DNA from 3 places in the Methylomonas sp. MED-D genome. Region 3 is predicted to be linked to each of the others. Evidence: predicted binding sites of a transcription regulator. Region 3 holds the regulator's gene; each other region holds the start of a gene.
The links. The regulator HrcA, encoded in region 3, represses chaperone genes, less so after heat shock. The targets are predictions, from matches to a motif close to TNTTAGCACTCNNNNNNNNNGAGTGCTAANA.
Positions count from the first base shown of each region.

Region 1 (4,750 bases), 2.0 Mb from region 3:
ACCACTGCCTGGTAATGTCTTCGAAGCTGTTGGCGATGGGCAAGCCGGCGGTCACGCGGCTTTTATTTTCTGCGGCTTGGGTTGCTTCCGCCCGCGCTTGTTTTCTGGTCTCGCTTGGATCGGTGCCATTGGCAAGGCTATTGCGTGCGTCTTCGGCTTTGCGTCTGGCGTTTTCTAAGGTGGTATCCGGATACACGCCAAATGAAAGTTTCTTCCGCTTGCCCTCGAAGGAATAGATGAACTTCCAGATCTTGGTGCCGTTTTTGCCGACCACCAGATAGAGGCCACCACCGTCATTGATAAAGTAATCTTTATCACGCGCCTTTGCCGCCCTGTAGACCGTGTCTTTATTGAGGTGAAGCGCCATAGTGTGTCCTCGGTTGTGTCCTCGCCGAGCGCCATTATAGGTAAGGACACAATGAAGGACACACTTTTGCTTGCATGCCCCTGCATTTCGTTGCACTTCTTTGCACAATAAAAAACCCGCTAAGCCAGACAGCTTGCGGGTTTTTGGACTTCGTTGCACTTGCGTGCATAAATCTGTGGTACCGAGGGTCGGAATCGAACCGACACTCCCGAAGGAACCGGATTTTGAATCCGGCGCGTCTACCAGTTTCACCACCCCGGCACAGAAGTAACCATTATACTGCAATTTTATTACCGCGCAACCTCTTTTTAATTGCGAGGTTTAGAGTTTTCATTTTCGCCTCGCCCTACTTAGAGCGCGGTGCGTCCTTGTCGCATTGAAAACCCTAGCGTGTCCTTAAGCTTCCAGCATCACCGCCGCTTTAAGTTTTTTCATCGCGTTTTGTTCGAGCTGACGTATCCGCTCGGCGGAGACCTGATAGCGCTCGGCCAGATCATGCAAGGTGGCTTTTTGTTCCACCAGCCAGCGGCTGGCGAGAATATCGCGGCTGCGCTCGTCCAATCCCGCCATCGCGTCCAGCAATAACTCTTCCTTACGGTGTTCCCAATCGCTGGTCTCCAATAGTAAGGCCGGATCGGCGCCCTGCTGCTCCAGATAGGCAATCGGCGCCGGCGAGTTGTCGCTATCGTCGTCGCTGGGCTCCAATCCCACGTCTCTCCCGTCCAGACGGCGTTCCATCTCGTAAACGGTTTTGACGTCGACATCCAGATTTTCGGCAATCGCCTCGGCATCGTCGCGGCTCAGGTAGCTCAGGTCTTTCTTCAGCTTCCGCAAATTGAAGAACAATTTACGTTGCGCCTTGGTGGTAGCCACCTTAACGATACGCCAGTTTTTGATCACGTATTCGTGTATTTCCGCTTTGATCCAATGCACCGCGAACGACACCAGCCGCACGCCCAGATCCGGATCGAAACGTTTGACCGCTTTCATCAAACCGATATTGCCTTCCTGAACGATGTCCGCCATCGGCAAGCCGTAACCGGCGTAACCGCGCGCAACGTGGGCGACAAAACGTAAATTGGACATAACCAGTTCCTTGGCGGCTTCCAGATCGCCGAGGTCGCGATAACGGACCGCCAACGCATATTCGTGCTCGGCGCTCAATTTGGGCATCCGGGCAATCACGCTTAAATAATTATCGAATGTCCCGACCGACAAGTTGATCGGCAAAGCCAAAGAGTTATTCATAACAGCCTAGACTCCGTTGATGGTTTATGTGTTGACAGAATTCTAGCACTCGAATACAGAGAGTGCTAATAATTTGATAAAAATCTTCTCAGTCAAAAAGTTAGCAGCATTTTCGGCGAATATTCGCCGCGTCCGGACCGGTTCGGCCACTTTGCGAGTACCGTTTAAACTCGTTAAAATGGCCGACAGTGTTCAACCCCGCGAAATTTGCGGCTTTATCCAATTTCCTGTTTCCTACTCCATGTCAGCGACCGATAGCCCCGTTTCTTCGAATTTCATCCGCCACATCATCGCCGAGGATTTGGCCGCCGCTAAAAACAACGGCAGGGTCGCCACCCGCTTCCCGCCCGAGCCCAATGGCTATCTGCATATCGGCCACGCCAAATCGATCTGCTTGAACTTTACGCTAGCCGCCGAAAACAACGGCACCTGCAATCTGCGTTTCGACGATACCAATCCGGAAAAGGAAAGCGTCGAATATATGGAATCGATCGAGCGCGACGTGGCTTGGCTGGGCTTCCAATGGGCCGGCAAATACCACGCTTCCGATTATTTCGAGACCTTGTACGACTATGCGGTGCAATTGATAAATCAAGGGCAGGCTTACGTGGACAGTTCCACGCCGGAACAAATGCGCCTGGATCGCGGCACGCTGACCGAACCCGGTAAGCCTAGCCCGGACCGCGACCGCGCTATCGAAGAAAACCTGGACCTGTTCCAACGCATGCGCGCCGGCGAATTCGCCGACGGCCAATACGTGCTGCGCGCCAAGATCGACATGGCCTCGCCCAACATTAATATGCGCGACCCGGCGATTTACCGCATCCGCCGTGCTCATCACCACCGCACTGGCGACGCCTGGTGCATCTATCCGATGTACGACTACACCCACTGTTTGTCGGACATGCTGGAGGGCATCACCCACTCGATCTGCACGCTGGAGTTCGAAGACCACCGCCCGCTTTACGACTGGGTGTTGGACGAACTGAAAACGCCGTGCCATCCGCAGCAAATCGAGTTCGCCCGCCTGCAACTGGAATACACCATCGTCAGCAAGCGCAAACTACTGCAACTGGTCACCGAAAAACACGTCACCGGCTGGGACGACCCGCGCATGCCGACCATCTCCGGCCTGCGCCGCGCCGGCGTACCGCCGGAAGCGATCCGCGATTTCTGCGAGCGCATCGGCGTGACCAAGAAAAACTCCTGGATCGAAATGAGCTTTCTGGAGACCTGCATCCGCGACAACCTCAACGAAAACGCGTTGCGGGCGATGGCGGTCTTGCGACCGTTGCGCGTCGTCATCACTAACTGGGAAGACGGCAAGAGCGAGACTTACCAAATCGCCAACCACCCGCAAAAACCGGAAATGGGCAGCCGCGAAGTGGCGTTCGGCAAAGTGATATTGATCGAACAAGACGACTTCATGGAAAACCCGCCGAAAGACTTCAAACGTCTGGTGCCGGGCGGCGAAGTGCGCTTGCGCGGTTCCTACGTGATCAAATGCGAGGAAGTCATTAAAGACGCCGCCGGCAATGTCGTCGAACTGCGTTGCAGCTACGACCCGGCCACGCTGGGCAAGAACCCGGAAGGCCGCAAGGTCAAGGGCGTGATTCACTGGGTCTCCGAGCAACACGCACTGTCGGCGGAAATCCGCCTCTACGACCGCCTGTTCAGCCACCCTAACCCGGACACCCTGGACAACTTCCTGGACGGCATCAACCCCGACTCGCTGGAAGTCTTGACAGACGCCCGCGTCGAAGCCAGCCTAGCCAACGCCACGCCCCATACCCGTTACCAATTCGAACGCACCGGCTATTTCTGCGCCGACAGCGTCGATAGCCAATCTGGGAAATTAGTGTTTAACCGGACGGTGACGTTGAGGGATAGTTGGGGGAAGTGATTGACGTGTCAGATATTCGCATTAGGAATATTCCTCTCATGCCAAGTTTTCTAAATTGGACTTCACTGACCTTCATCGTCAGTATTGTCGGTATTGCAGTGCCAATTTGGCTTTGGCAAGCAGACTTACATGCAAAGTCCCTTTCCTTCCGACTTGCTTCTCAAGTTCCTCTGACCGCCGAGACCACTGGTACTATCAAGGGGCTAGAAGTCTTGATGGACGGTATCAAGATTCAATCGCCGATCCTCTCTGTCGTAACACTTGTAAATGATGGAAAGAAGCCGCTACCAACAACGGACTTCGAATCACCACTTCAACTCCGAGTGCTTGAAGGTTCATCGATTGTCCGCGCAGAAGTAACGTCAACATACCCTAAAGATATTGAAGCAAAAATAACTTGGGATAAAACGGCCGTGAGTTTTAAGCCTGTACTTCTCAATCCTGAAGAAACCATAACCATTTCTATCCTCTCGGAGGGAAAACAACCGGATTTTTCGCCTCGCGCGCGAGTCATCGGGATTTCTAGCGTTGAGTTCGTTGATAGCACCAAGAAAGGTCCGGCTTGGCAACGTTCTGCAATGTTCCTTGTGACAGCCATATTCCTTTTTGCGGCATCTGATATAGCCGACGTAAACTATGTTGGCGGCCCAAAGATCGTCTACGTTCGGAAGAGGGCTGCGTTGCTATTGAAGATAGTCTGTACTCTCGCCGGAATGGGTGCTTTCTTTATTTTTACTCAGATCGCAGATCTGAACGGCTTATGGACAGTGATCACCTCTCTCACTGGAACAATTCTTACTGGCATAGCAATCGGCACCGCTTTGAATTTCGGAGCTAAAAACATAGCCGAGTAGGGTACGCAACGCGTACCATCTCGGGGCGTTGCCATTCCGATGGCTAAAAAGATACCTCTGAGCGGGACGGGGTTTGTAACCCCGTCCCCAACGTTTCAACAAGGCGTTGCCGTAAATCAAACGCTTAAGGACGGGTTGAATAACCCGTCCCGCTCGTTCGTTGATCCGAATACCTTGCGCTTTCGGAGCTACAAAAATATTAACGCAAGCTTTTAAAAGAGACCCACCATGTCTGACAACATCAAAAGCAGTCGGATTAGCCCCAGGTGGCAGTCGGGACTTTTAGGATAGCTGTGCAAACGGAGTCTAGGAGACAATCAATTTACAACCTAATGCTTCGACAATTTTGGCGATGGTTTCAAATCGGGGATTACCGCC
Region 1 is NZ_CP189965.1:3,059,768-3,064,517, forward strand. Features, by position in the region: gene ACQE3E_RS13640 (Arm DNA-binding domain-containing protein) at 1-367, opposite strand, end outside; tRNA gene ACQE3E_RS13645 (tRNA-Leu) at 544-628, opposite strand; gene rpoH (RNA polymerase sigma factor RpoH) at 764-1,615, opposite strand; gene ACQE3E_RS13655 (glutamine--tRNA ligase/YqeY domain fusion protein) at 1,857-3,518, shown strand; gene ACQE3E_RS13660 (hypothetical protein) at 3,557-4,372, shown strand; gene ACQE3E_RS13665 (addiction module antidote protein) at 4,679-4,750, opposite strand, start outside.
Region 1: rpoH (RNA polymerase sigma factor RpoH) is a predicted target of HrcA. The motif match lies at 1,656-1,686, and genes of this name have one in related genera.

Region 2 (5,872 bases), 460 kb from region 3:
CGCTGCTGTCCACCCATTCTTCCAGGAATGCGGTAACCGCTCCGGACAGCAATAGGATGTAGACTAACGGTTGGTGAAATTGCGACAAAAATAGCTGGACCGGTCCCTTGCCGCGACGCGGCGTTAATCGGTTAGCCCCGTAATCGGCTAGGCGTTTTTCGACTTCCTCGGCCGCCAGGCCCTGACCGATGTTGACGCGCAATTCGCGGAGCAGTCGATCTTCGGCGACGGCGTGCCAAACGGTTTTTTCGGCGGAGGGTGAACCGGCTTTGGCGGGTCGTTTTCTAATGGGCATCGGCTTCCTTGAGGCTGGCGAAAATTTGCGCTTGTTCCCCGGTAATTATAGGGTTATAGTCCGAATCGAGGCCTAAGGCCTTATTTTAGAAAAATAAAAACAAAACAATCGGAGGTAGTTATGGGTGGAGTCATCGAGCTGATGGTGCTGATGTTGATCATTGCCGTGTTCGCATTCGCGCCGCTAGGGTACTTTATTTACATGTATACGATGAAAAACGGCGAGCCTTTCGGCGACATCGAGCCGCATGGCGATAGCGAGTCGGCGTTGTTGAACAACGTTGCCAGAATCATTGAAATGGTCAGGCATAAAATCGGCAAATAAGTGTTAGGCGCATCGAAAAAGCCGGGGCAACCCGGCTTTTTTGCGACTATCGGTGTGAAACGCTGCCGCAGGTTGGGCAAGCCGGGTTGCGTTTTAGGCGCATGCCATGCCATTCCATCGTTAAACCGTCCAATAGTAGTAATCGGCCCGTCAACGGCTTGCCGCAGCCGACTAGCAGCTTTATCGCTTCCAGCGCCTGCATGCTGCCAACGATGCCGGTGATTGGCGCTATCACGCCGTTTCTGGCGCAGTTTTGCAATTCCTCGCCGTCGTTTTGGTACAAACAGTTATAACACGGACTGTCGTCCCGGCCCGGTGTAAATACGCTGATTTGACCTTCGAAACGGATGGCCGCGCCGGACACCAGCGGTTTGCAGGCCGTTACGCAGGCGCGGTTGATCGCGAAACGGGTCGGAAAGTTATCGCTGCAATCCAGTACCAAGTCGGCTTCGGCAACTTCGCGCGTCAGAGTGTCTCCCGCCAGTTTTGCCTTGTGGGCCTCTACCGAGACCCCCGGATTGATCTTTTTCAAGGTCGCTCGGGTTGAAATCACTTTATCCAACCCTATATCGGCGGTGTCGTGAGCGATCTGGCGCTGTAAATTGCTCAAGTCCACTTGGTCGTCGTCGTAAACCACCAGTTTGCCGACGCCGGCGGCGGCCAGATACATCGCGGCCGGCGAGCCAAGCCCGCCCGCACCGACGATCAGCACCGAGGCGGACAGTAGTTTTTGTTGGCCGGCGATGTCGACCTGCGGCAGCATGATCTGACGGCTGTAGCGGAGTAATTGTTCGTCGTTCATATCTTGTAAGGCTGTCGGCAAGGACCAGATGATGCCAAAGAGCTTGACAGAGTGCAAAAGCGGGATATTATTAGCACTCGTCGATAGAGAGTGCTAATAACTCGGATGCGGTTTAAAAGCCGGTCCTTCGGATCGCCGGGGCTGAGTTTTAAAACGTTTCTTAACTTGTAACTTTAACTTTATCCATATTGAGGAGACCTTGATGAACATTCGTCCGTTACATGACCGTGTAGTCGTTAAACGCGTGGAAGAAGAAACCAAAACCGCCGGCGGCATCGTGTTGCCCGGTTCCGCGGCCGAAAAACCGAGCGAGGGTGAGGTGTTGGCGGTAGGTGCCGGCAAACCGCTCGATAACGGTCAAGTGCGCCCAATGGCGGTTAAAGTTGGCGATAAGGTGCTGTTCGGTAAATATTCCGGTACCGAAGTGAAAGTCGACGGCGAGCAATACATCGTCATGCGCGAAGAAGACATCATGGGTATCCTGGGTTAATCCCGGATTGCCTAACACACCACATTGATTTCAAACTCATTTTTAGGAATTAAGAAATGGCAGCAAAAGACGTAAAATTTGGTGGCGATGCCCGTGCATTGATGGTTGCGGGCGTTAATATTTTGGCCAACGCGGTAAAAGTCACCCTGGGTCCTAAAGGCCGTAACGCGGTTCTTGACAAAAGCTTCGGTGCCCCGACCATCACCAAGGACGGCGTATCAGTCGCGAAAGAAATCGAATTGAAAGACAAATTCGAAAACATGGGCGCGCAAATGGTCAAAGAAGTGGCGTCCAAAACCTCCGACGTCGCCGGCGACGGTACCACCACCGCCACCGTACTGGCGCAAGCCATCGTTAACGAAGGCCTGAAATCGGTTGCCGCCGGCATGAATCCGATGGATCTGAAACGCGGTATCGACAGCGCGGTAACCGCCGCCGTTGCTTCAATCGAGAAAGCGGCCATCCCTTGCAGCGACAGCAAAGCGATTGCACAAGTCGGCACCATCTCGGCCAACTCCGACGAGTCCGTCGGCGCGATCATCGCCGAAGCGATGGAAAAAGTCGGTAAGGAAGGCGTTATTACCGTCGAGGAAGGTACCGGTTTGAACAACGAACTGGATGTCGTCGAAGGCATGCAATTCGATCGCGGTTATTTGTCACCGTACTTCATCAACAAGCAAGAAAGCATGAGCGTCGAACTGGACGATCCTTTCGTGTTGTTGTACGACAAAAAAATCTCCAACATCCGCGAAATGTTGCCGATTCTGGAAGGCGTGGCCAAATCAGGCCGTTCCTTGCTGATCATCGCCGAAGACGTCGAAGGCGAAGCCTTGGCGACGTTGGTGGTCAACAACATGCGCGGTATCGTGAAAGTCGCGGCAGTGAAAGCCCCTGGCTTTGGCGACCGTCGTAAAGCCATGCTGGAAGACATCGCGGTTCTGACCGGTGGCGTCGTGATTTCGGAAGAAGTCGGTTTGTCTCTGGAAAAAGCCGACATCAGCCAATTGGGTACCGCGAAACGCGTCCAAATCAATAAAGAAAACACCACTATCATCGATGGTGCCGGTGACGAAAGCCAAATCAAAGGCCGCGTCGCGCAAATTCGCGCGCAAGCCGACGAAGCGACTTCCGATTATGATCGTGAAAAACTGCAAGAACGTCTGGCCAAACTGGCTGGCGGCGTAGCGGTCATTAAAGTCGGCGCCGCGACCGAAGTGGAAATGAAAGAGAAGAAAGCCCGCGTGGAGGATGCGTTGCATTCAACCCGCGCCGCGGTTGAAGAGGGCGTCGTGGCCGGTGGCGGTACCGCGTTGATCCGCGCCTTGTCCGCGTTGGACGGCCTGAAAGGTATCAACCACGATCAAGACGTAGGTATTAGCATCCTGCGCCGCGCGATGGAAGAACCTTTGCGCCAAATCGTCACCAACGCCGGCGATGAAGCGTCCGTGGTACTGAACGAAGTCAAAAAAGGCAGCGGTAACTTCGGTTACAACGCGGCAACCGGCGAATACGGCGACATGATCGCGATGGGTATTTTGGACCCCGCGAAAGTCACCCGCTCCGCGTTGCAAAACGCCGCATCCGTGGCTGGTCTGATGATTACCACCGAAGTAATGATCGCCGACGCGCCGGCCGACAACAAAGCTCCGGCAATGCCTGACATGGGCGGCATGGGCGGCATGGGCGGCATGATGTAATCGTGCCGTTTAGCTCACGCTAAATCAACCCCGGTCTTCGCAGGAAGCCGGGGTTTTTTATTGCCGGCGGAAAGATCGGCGCGAAGAAAAAAGGTGGCAGTGGTGGTGCAAAACTTCTCGGTGTTGATTGCCGACGACAACGACCTCAATCGCTGGTTGTTGCGCGAACAACTGGAAAATTGGACGGGCAATATCCACGAAGCCAGCGACGGTTTGCAAGCTTGGCACACGTTGCGACAGACCGAATTCCGCATCGTATTCCTGGATGTGAATATGCCGGGACTCGACGGTCTGGCGTTGATCGACAAATTGCGTACTAGCGAAGTGAGCTGGAGCGGTGTTCCGGCCGTAGCGGTGACCGCTCATGCCGGCGAGGACCAACGTCAGGCCGCGATGGCGGCCGGATTTGACGATTATTTGGTAAAACCTATCCGGCTGGAGCACTTGCGGCAAGTCCTGGACCGATGGTTGGAGCCCGAGAGGCCCGGTGAATACGGCGCTTGTCTGTTGCGTAAAACCGGCGACAACCGCCGCCTGACGTTTAATTTGTTGGAACAGTTTTTCGCGGAATTGCCCGGCCAAGTTGCCGGCATAGATGACGCGCTGCAGCAGGGGCGCGACGAAGAGGCCTGGAAGATCGTGCATAATTTGCACGGCACGTTTTGCTTTTTCGAGTTCGCCGATTGCCGGGCGCTAGTGGAGGCGTTGGAAACGGCTATCAAACGTGATTCACGGTTGGTTCCGGCGAGTTTTCGAGCATTTCAAGTCAGAATGACATGGCTAACGGCGAACAAAGCCGCCGTTATGCAAGGCTTGATTGCCGACTAAACCAAGACCCTTATTTCAGTTCGTCCAGTAGGGCTTGAGCGGCGGCTTGCTGTTGCTTGGAACCCTTTTCGAGGACATCGTTGGCGATGGATTTCGCGGTTTCGGTATCGCCCATGTCGATGTAGGCTTTGGCCAGATCGATCTTGGTCTCGAATTCGTCCATATCGGTCAGGTCGGCAACGCCTAAGTCGGGTGTGCCGTCCGCGCTGGTCGGTACGATCGGCGCGTCGAAGTCGAAATTGAAATCGAACTCATCGTCGCTGGTCGTCAAACCGGGCGATTCGCTGGTGCTGGTAGTTTTAGCGTTATCCTCAAAACCGGAAAAATCGAAACTATCCAGTTCTAGGGTTTCAATGGTTGGCGACGTGTCCTTGGGTTTCGGTTTGGCGGGTTCGGAAAAATCCAGTTCAAAGTCGAAATCGAAGCTGTCCGGCACCGTGGAACTTGCCGTCTGTTTCGGATCGGCGGCTTTGTCCGCGGGAATTTCCAGGCCCGAAAGGTCGAACGACTCTAGTTCCAGCTCCGTGCCGGCCGGCGTGGGTTCCGGTGTTCTGTGGGACTGTTTAGGGAGGGGCGCTTGCTCGACATCGAAGTTGAAGTCGAAACTTTCCAGATCGTCGGTATCGGTCGCGAGCTGCTTAGCGCTAGCCGGTTCGTCCTGGGGTAGCTCGGTCGGCGTTTCCGGAGCGGTCAAAGAGAACTCAAAGCTCTCGATTTCAGGTTCCGCGCGAGCCGTTGTCGGCGTGACCGCTTCGGTAACGGCTTTGCTGTCCGCGGCAAAGGCGGCCAGATCGAAGTCTAGAGAATCAGGCGTCGAAACGATGGCGTCGGACTTGCGGGCGGCCGATTGGACCGTGCCGATTTCGAAATCCAGACTTTCCAGGTCATCGTTAGTCGAGGATGATGCGGAGGTCAGATCGTTTAAGTCGAAATCCAGGCCGTCGCTTAAACTGGCGTTGAGATCCAAATCCAATTCGGCGAAGTCGTCGTCCAGCGAAAACTCGGTCTCGGCGCTTTGCACGGCGACCGGTGCCGGTTTGACGGTTTCGACCGGAGCGGGCGCCGCGACGCCGCTTCCACCGAATAGCGGCAGATCGGGAGCGATTTCCATCGCCATGTCGCTGACCTTGTTCCAAAAGGTCTTGTCGGCGGTTTTGCCGGCCGCGGCGAGCTCTTCGACAAATTGCACGAATCCGCTTCTGTTCTCGCTGGCGTAAAAAATTTCCAGCAGCTTCAGTTTACATTCATCGCGGTGCGGTTGTTCGCTGATCGCGGTGCGCATCAATTCTTCGGCTTGTTGGTAGCGGCCGTAAGCGAGATAGACATCGGCTTCCGAAATCGGGTCGATTTCGTTTTGATCGGTATCGAATGCGTCGAAATCGCTAGGCGTGAAGTCGCTGATAAACGAGCTTTCGCCAACGGTACCGACGTCGTAA
Region 2 is NZ_CP189965.1:586,984-592,855, forward strand. Features, by position in the region: gene ACQE3E_RS02590 (cation-transporting P-type ATPase) at 1-295, opposite strand, end outside; gene ACQE3E_RS02595 (hypothetical protein) at 416-619, shown strand; gene ACQE3E_RS02600 (HesA/MoeB/ThiF family protein) at 666-1,421, opposite strand; gene groES (co-chaperone GroES) at 1,624-1,911, shown strand; gene groL (chaperonin GroEL) at 1,968-3,608, shown strand; gene ACQE3E_RS02615 (Hpt domain-containing response regulator) at 3,702-4,436, shown strand; gene ACQE3E_RS02620 (FimV/HubP family polar landmark protein) at 4,447-5,872, opposite strand, start outside.
Region 2: groES (co-chaperone GroES) is a predicted target of HrcA. The motif match lies at 1,490-1,520, and genes of this name have one in related genera.

Region 3 (5,872 bases):
TCCGGCTTATAGTCGCCCCATGAGTCGTTTTTTTTCGTCACGTTTTGCAAACAAGTCATGGCTATGGGCTTTGCTCACGGCCGTGGTGTTTGCGTTGTTCTAATATCAGTTCAAACCACCGCGGGCTCGACCGCGGTGGCTTTGTCATTTGCCTAGGGCTCGCACCAGCACAGGAGCCCTAATGAAGTCCCTTAGCACCACCTCCACTCAAACCCTGCTCGGTTACGGCCTGGCGGCCTTGGCCGCGATCGGTTTTTCCGCCAAGACGATATTGGTCAAGCTTGCCTATGTGCAAGCCGTCGATGCCGTGACGTTATTGGCGTTGCGGATGGCGTTTTCGGTGCCGTTTTTCCTGATCGTCGCGTTTCAGCAACGCGGACCCGCCGCGCGGCCGTCCCTGACGGCTCGGGATTATTGGGTCGTCGGTGTGCTCGGTTTGCTTGGCTATTACCTGTCCAGTCTGCTCGATTTCACCGGTTTGCAATATATCTCCGCCGGTCTGGAACGCTTGATTTTGTTCTTGTACCCAACCTTGGTGCTGGCGATGTCGGCACTGTGGTTGAAAAAGCCGTTCGGGTTCAGGGAACTGACGGCAGTCTTGCTGAGTTATAGCGGGATCGCACTGGTGTTCGTCGGCGAGTTGGATGGGGGCGGCGATACATTGTGGTTGGGGGCCGCTTACGTGTTTGCCGGCACGGTCAGCTATGCGCTGTACTTGCTGGGCGCGGGCCAGGCCATCGCTCGCTTGGGCGCGATGCGCTTTACCGCGTACGCAATGTTGGTCGCGTGCGCGGCGTCGATCTTACAGTTCGTGTTGACGCATCCGCCGGAGGCCTTGCTGTTGCCGATGCCGGTATACCAGTTGAGTTTGGCAATGGCGATCGTCTCGACGGTGTTGCCGGTGTTCATGCTGTCGGCGGCGATCCGCCGGATCGGTTCGGGCCATGCCTCGCTGGTCGGCACGATAGGGCCGGTTTCGACGTTGCTGATGGCGGCGGTATTCCTCGGCGAACCGATGACGCTATGGCAGGTCGGCGGGGCAGCTCTGGTACTAATGGGCGTACTGAGTTTGTCGGTGCGTTGATGCCCGCCGGCTAGGCTTCGCCGCCGCCCAGGCTCAGCATTTCTCGGGCGTGCGCCAAGGTGTTTTCGGTGATGGTGACGCCGCCCAGCATTCGCGCCACCTCCGCGACCCGTTCGTCCTCGCAGAGTTTGCGAACCGTCGACGAGGTGACTGCGGCATTTTGGTTTTTGGCGACGAATAAATGCTGATGGGCTTGCGAAGCGACTTGCGGCAAGTGCGTGACGCACAGCACTTGCCGGTTCAAACTCAGCCGGCGCAGCTTTTGGCCGACGATCTCGGCGATGCCGCCGCCGATGCCGGAATCGACCTCGTCGAAGATCATCGTCGGCGTGGTCTTATCGGTGCTGGTCGTGACTTGTATCGCCAAGCTGATCCTAGACAGTTCGCCGCCCGACGCCACCTTGGCCAAGGGTTTGGCGGGCAAGCCCGGATTGGTGCTGATCAGAAACTCGATGCGATCCAGGCCGTTGCGTTGCGGCTCGTTGCCATCCTCCCGGTCGAGCTTGACCAGGAACTCGCCGTGCGGCAGGCCCAATTCCTTGATTGCGTCGGAAATGCGGTGCTGCAACTCGTCGCCGGCCCGGCGCCGGCTGGCGGATAATGCCGTCGCCAATTCGCGGTATTGCGCCAGCAGACGCTCGCAATCGGCTTGCAGAACTTCGATGCGCTCGCCGCTATGGCTGAGATTGTTCAACTCCAGCGCGAATTGCTCGGCCAGCGCCGGTAATTCCTCGGCTGGTACCTTGTGTTTGCGGCTCAGGCGTTGAATCACGCCAATCTGGTTTTCCAGCCAGCTCAGTTGGCCGGGATCGGCTTCCTGATTCTCCAGGAAGCGCCGCAGTTGTTGGGTGGCTTCGCCGATCTGGATTTCGGCGTCGCTCAGCAATTCGACGATGCCGTTCAATTCGGCGGCGTATTGGCTTAATTCGCCGACCGAGTGGATCACGTGACCCAGCATGTCGGCGACCGATTGCTGGTCGTTGTCGTAGAGGATGTCGAGCTGTTGTTGACCGACGCCCAAAATTCTACCCAGGTTAGCCAGTTTGTTGTGCTCGTCGGCCAGGGCCTGATAATCGAAATTTTCCAGATCCAGTTGCTGCAACTCTTCTAGCTGATAACGCAGCAGCTCCTCGCGTTCGGCTTGGTCACTACCGGACTTTTGCAGTTGTTGCAGTTCTTTATGGGCTAGCCGCCAGTTTTGTTGGCAGGCGTTCAGATCGTTGAGCAATTCGGCGTGGTCGGCGAATCCGTCCAGCAGCAGACGCTGTTCGTCGGCATCGAGCAGCGTCAAATGGGCATGTTGGCCGTGGATCTCGACCAATTGCCGGCTCAGCGTTTGCAGTGTTTGCAGATTGACCGGCCGGTTGTTGATATAGGCCTTGGAGCGGCCGTCTTCGCTAACGGTGCGACGGACCAGGCATTGGCCGTCGTCGTCCAATTCGTGGTCGATCAGCCATTGGCTAACCAGCGGTGCCTTGGATAGATCGAATTCGATGTTGATTTCGGCGCGCTTGCTGCCGGGGCGCACGTAGCCGGAATCGGCGCGATCGCCCAACGCCAAGCCCAGCGCGGTCAGCAATATCGATTTGCCGGCCCCGGTTTCGCCGGTCAGCACCGACATACCGGGTTCCAGGTCCAGGTCCAGTTTGTCGACCACGGCCAGATCGAGAATGTTCAGGTTCAACAGCATGTCATTTGGCGGAATAACCGCCGCTCCAGTTCAGTTTGCTTCGCAGAATGTGGAAGAAATCGTGGTCTTCCGGGTGCAGAATGTTAATCGGTTTGTCGGCTTTTCGAATGACGATCGTGTCGTTAATGCGCACGTCCGGGATTTCTAAATGATCGCAGGTGACCAGGGCGTTGATTTGCTTGGTCTGGCTGAAACGGATCTCGATCGTGGCTTTGTCGTCGATGACGATGGACCGATTGGACAGCATGTGCGGATTCAGCGGGACCAGTACCAGCGCATTTAGGGTTGGATGCAGAATCGGTCCGCCGGCCGACAGCGCATAGGCGGTCGAACCGGTCGGTGTCGCGACGATCAGGCCGTCGGAACGCTGGGTGTTTAGGAACACGCCGTCGATGCTGGTGACGATTTCGATCATGCTCGGCGTGACCCAACGATGCACGACGACCTCGTTGACCGCGGTCTGGCGATGGATGAGTTCGCCGTCGCGGATGATGGCGGCCTGTAACAAATGACGCTGTTCGGTCTGGTAGCGGCCGTCGAGGATTTGCGCCAGGCGGCTCAGCAACTGGTCCGGAGAAATGTCCACCAGAAATCCCAGTCGGCCGAGGTTGACGCCGAGCAGCGGAGTGTCGAAATCGGCGGCGGCGCGGGCGGCGGTCAGGAACGTGCCGTCGCCGCCGACCGCGATCAGCAGATCGCAGCATTCCGGCAGCCGGTTGATGTGCATGCCGACGACGCCTTCGGCTTCGATTAGCTCGGCGCTTCGGCTATCGGTGGCCACCGAGTGACCGCGCTGCAGCAAAAAGCGGTAGAGCTCGCTGAGCGTGGCGGCGATACCCGGATCGCCGAATTTGCCGATGATGCCGATGCGTTGAAAGGGTGAAGGCATGTTTGAGCCGGGATTCAAAAATGCCTGGGATTATACAAACAATTCGAGCAGGCACTAGCGAAGCTTCGCCCTCGGCGTCGCGAGTACGTCGGTCGGCGCGGCCGGAATATCGGCGTCGGCCAAATTCCGTGCGGTTCGGTGTCGTTAACACCCTGAATTTGTTGCCAGGTAATGGCCGTGCCGCGACCAGGCATTCCCGTAGGCGTCGGGCCAATGTCTGAAATCGGGCGCTATCCACCGGCATTGCGAATGCCCGAGATCCCCGACAGGCTTGGGTTCGCACGGATTTTAGGCGGATTGACAAGGCTCCGGGCACCTGTTAGCTTTCCCCTCTGGCACTCGTTACGTTGGAGTGCTAACGAATTTTCTAGGGTGTCAATGTGGCTAGCGGACCGGATTTAAACGAAAGATCGGCGTATTTGCTGAAGGCCTTGGTTGAGCGTTACATACAAGACGGTCAGCCGGTCGGCTCGCGGGTATTGTCCAAGGATCCGCTGCTTAAGCTCAGTCCGGCCAGCATTCGCAACGTCATGGCCGATCTCGAGGAAATGGGCTTGATCCATTCGCCGCACACCTCGGCGGGCCGGGTGCCGACCGTGGCCGGATACCGTTTGTTTGTCGATAGTCTGTTGACGGTCAAGCCGCTGGCGTCCAGTGATCTGGATCAATTGCAAAGCGGTTTGCTGGCCGATGCGGACAAAACCGGCGACGTGCTCAGCAAGGCCTCCAGGCTGCTGTCGGATATGACCCATATGGCTGGTGTCGTCACCCTGCCGCGCCGTGAGATGGTCACGTTGCGACACATCGAATTCCTGCCGATGTCCAGCATGCGCGTACTGGTGATTTTTGTCACCGATGGCGAGGAAGTTCATAACAAAATCATCCATACCCAGCGTCAATTTAGCCCGGCCGAACTGCAACAGGCCGCCAATTACATGAATTCGGTTTACGCCGGCCTCAGTCTGGCCAAGATCCGCGAGCAAGTGTTGCGGGAGATGGAGCAAGATCAGCAGCGCGTCAATCAAGGCATGATAGACGCGGTTAGCATGGCGCAACTGACCTTCGCCCAACAACCCAACGACGATTACGTGTTGAGCGGCGAAACCAATCTGATGGGCTTTTCCGAATTATCCGACATGGACCGTCTGAAACAGCTGTTCGAGGCGTTCAGCCAAAAGCGCGGCGTGATCCATTTGCTGGATCAATGCCTGTTGGCCGACGGCGTGCAGATTTTTATCGGCGAAGAGTCAGGCTATAGTGCATTCGACCATTGCAGCTTGGTCACGGCGCCTTATTCGGTCAACGACGAGGTGGTTGGCGTGTTGGGCGTGATCGGCCCAACCCGGATGGCGTATGAAAAAGTGATTCCGTTCGTCGACGTGACGGCAAAAATATTGGGCGCGGCCTTGAATCCCAAATAATCGCCCTTATCGTAAGGCCGACCTAATATTTTAAGAACCACGGAGTCCCAAATGAGCCATCAGCAATCGAGTCACGAACAGCAATCCGACGCCGAATTGATCGCCGAGGTGCTGGAGCAGACCAAAGAAGCCGGCGAAGACGTTGTTGCCGAGGCAACCGAGGCCGGCGAAGTCAGCGTCGAAAGCCTGCGGCAACAACTGGAGCAAGCCCAACAACAAGCCGCCGCGAATCTGGACAAGGCTTTGCGCGTGCAGGCCGACATGGAAAATCTGAAAAAACGCGTACAAAAGGATTTGGACGACGAGCGTAAATACGGCTTGGCCAAGTTCGCCAAGGAATTGCTTAGCGTGTTGGACAGTCTCGAGCTTGGCGTGCAGGCGGCGACCGGCGATAGTCCGGAAGTGGCTAAATTGCGCGAAGGCAGCGTGCTGACCATTAAGCAATTCGAATCGGTGTTCGCCAAATTCAATATCGAAGTCCTCGATCCGACCGGGCAAGCTTTTAATCCCGAGTTGCATCAAGCCATGGCGATGCAGCCCAGCGTCAGCGCCGAACCCAATACGGTTTTGAACGTGTTTCAAAAAGGCTACATCTTAAACGGCCGTTTGCTGCGCCCCGCGATGGTGGTGGTGGCCAAGGCCGAGGACAAACCCGCCGACAGCGCGAAAGTTGACGAACAGGCTTGAAATTTCATCGATCAACCGCATATCGCCAATAACTTTTTAACTAATACCTAATTCAAGTCTGGAGAATCTCAATGGCTAAAATCATCGGAATCGACCTAGGA
Region 3 is NZ_CP189965.1:1,046,927-1,052,798, forward strand. Features, by position in the region: gene ACQE3E_RS04625 (DMT family transporter) at 182-1,084, shown strand; gene recN (DNA repair protein RecN) at 1,095-2,774, opposite strand; gene ACQE3E_RS04635 (NAD(+) kinase) at 2,776-3,663, opposite strand; gene hrcA (heat-inducible transcriptional repressor HrcA) at 4,044-5,084, shown strand; gene grpE (nucleotide exchange factor GrpE) at 5,136-5,771, shown strand; gene dnaK (molecular chaperone DnaK) at 5,843-5,872, shown strand, end outside.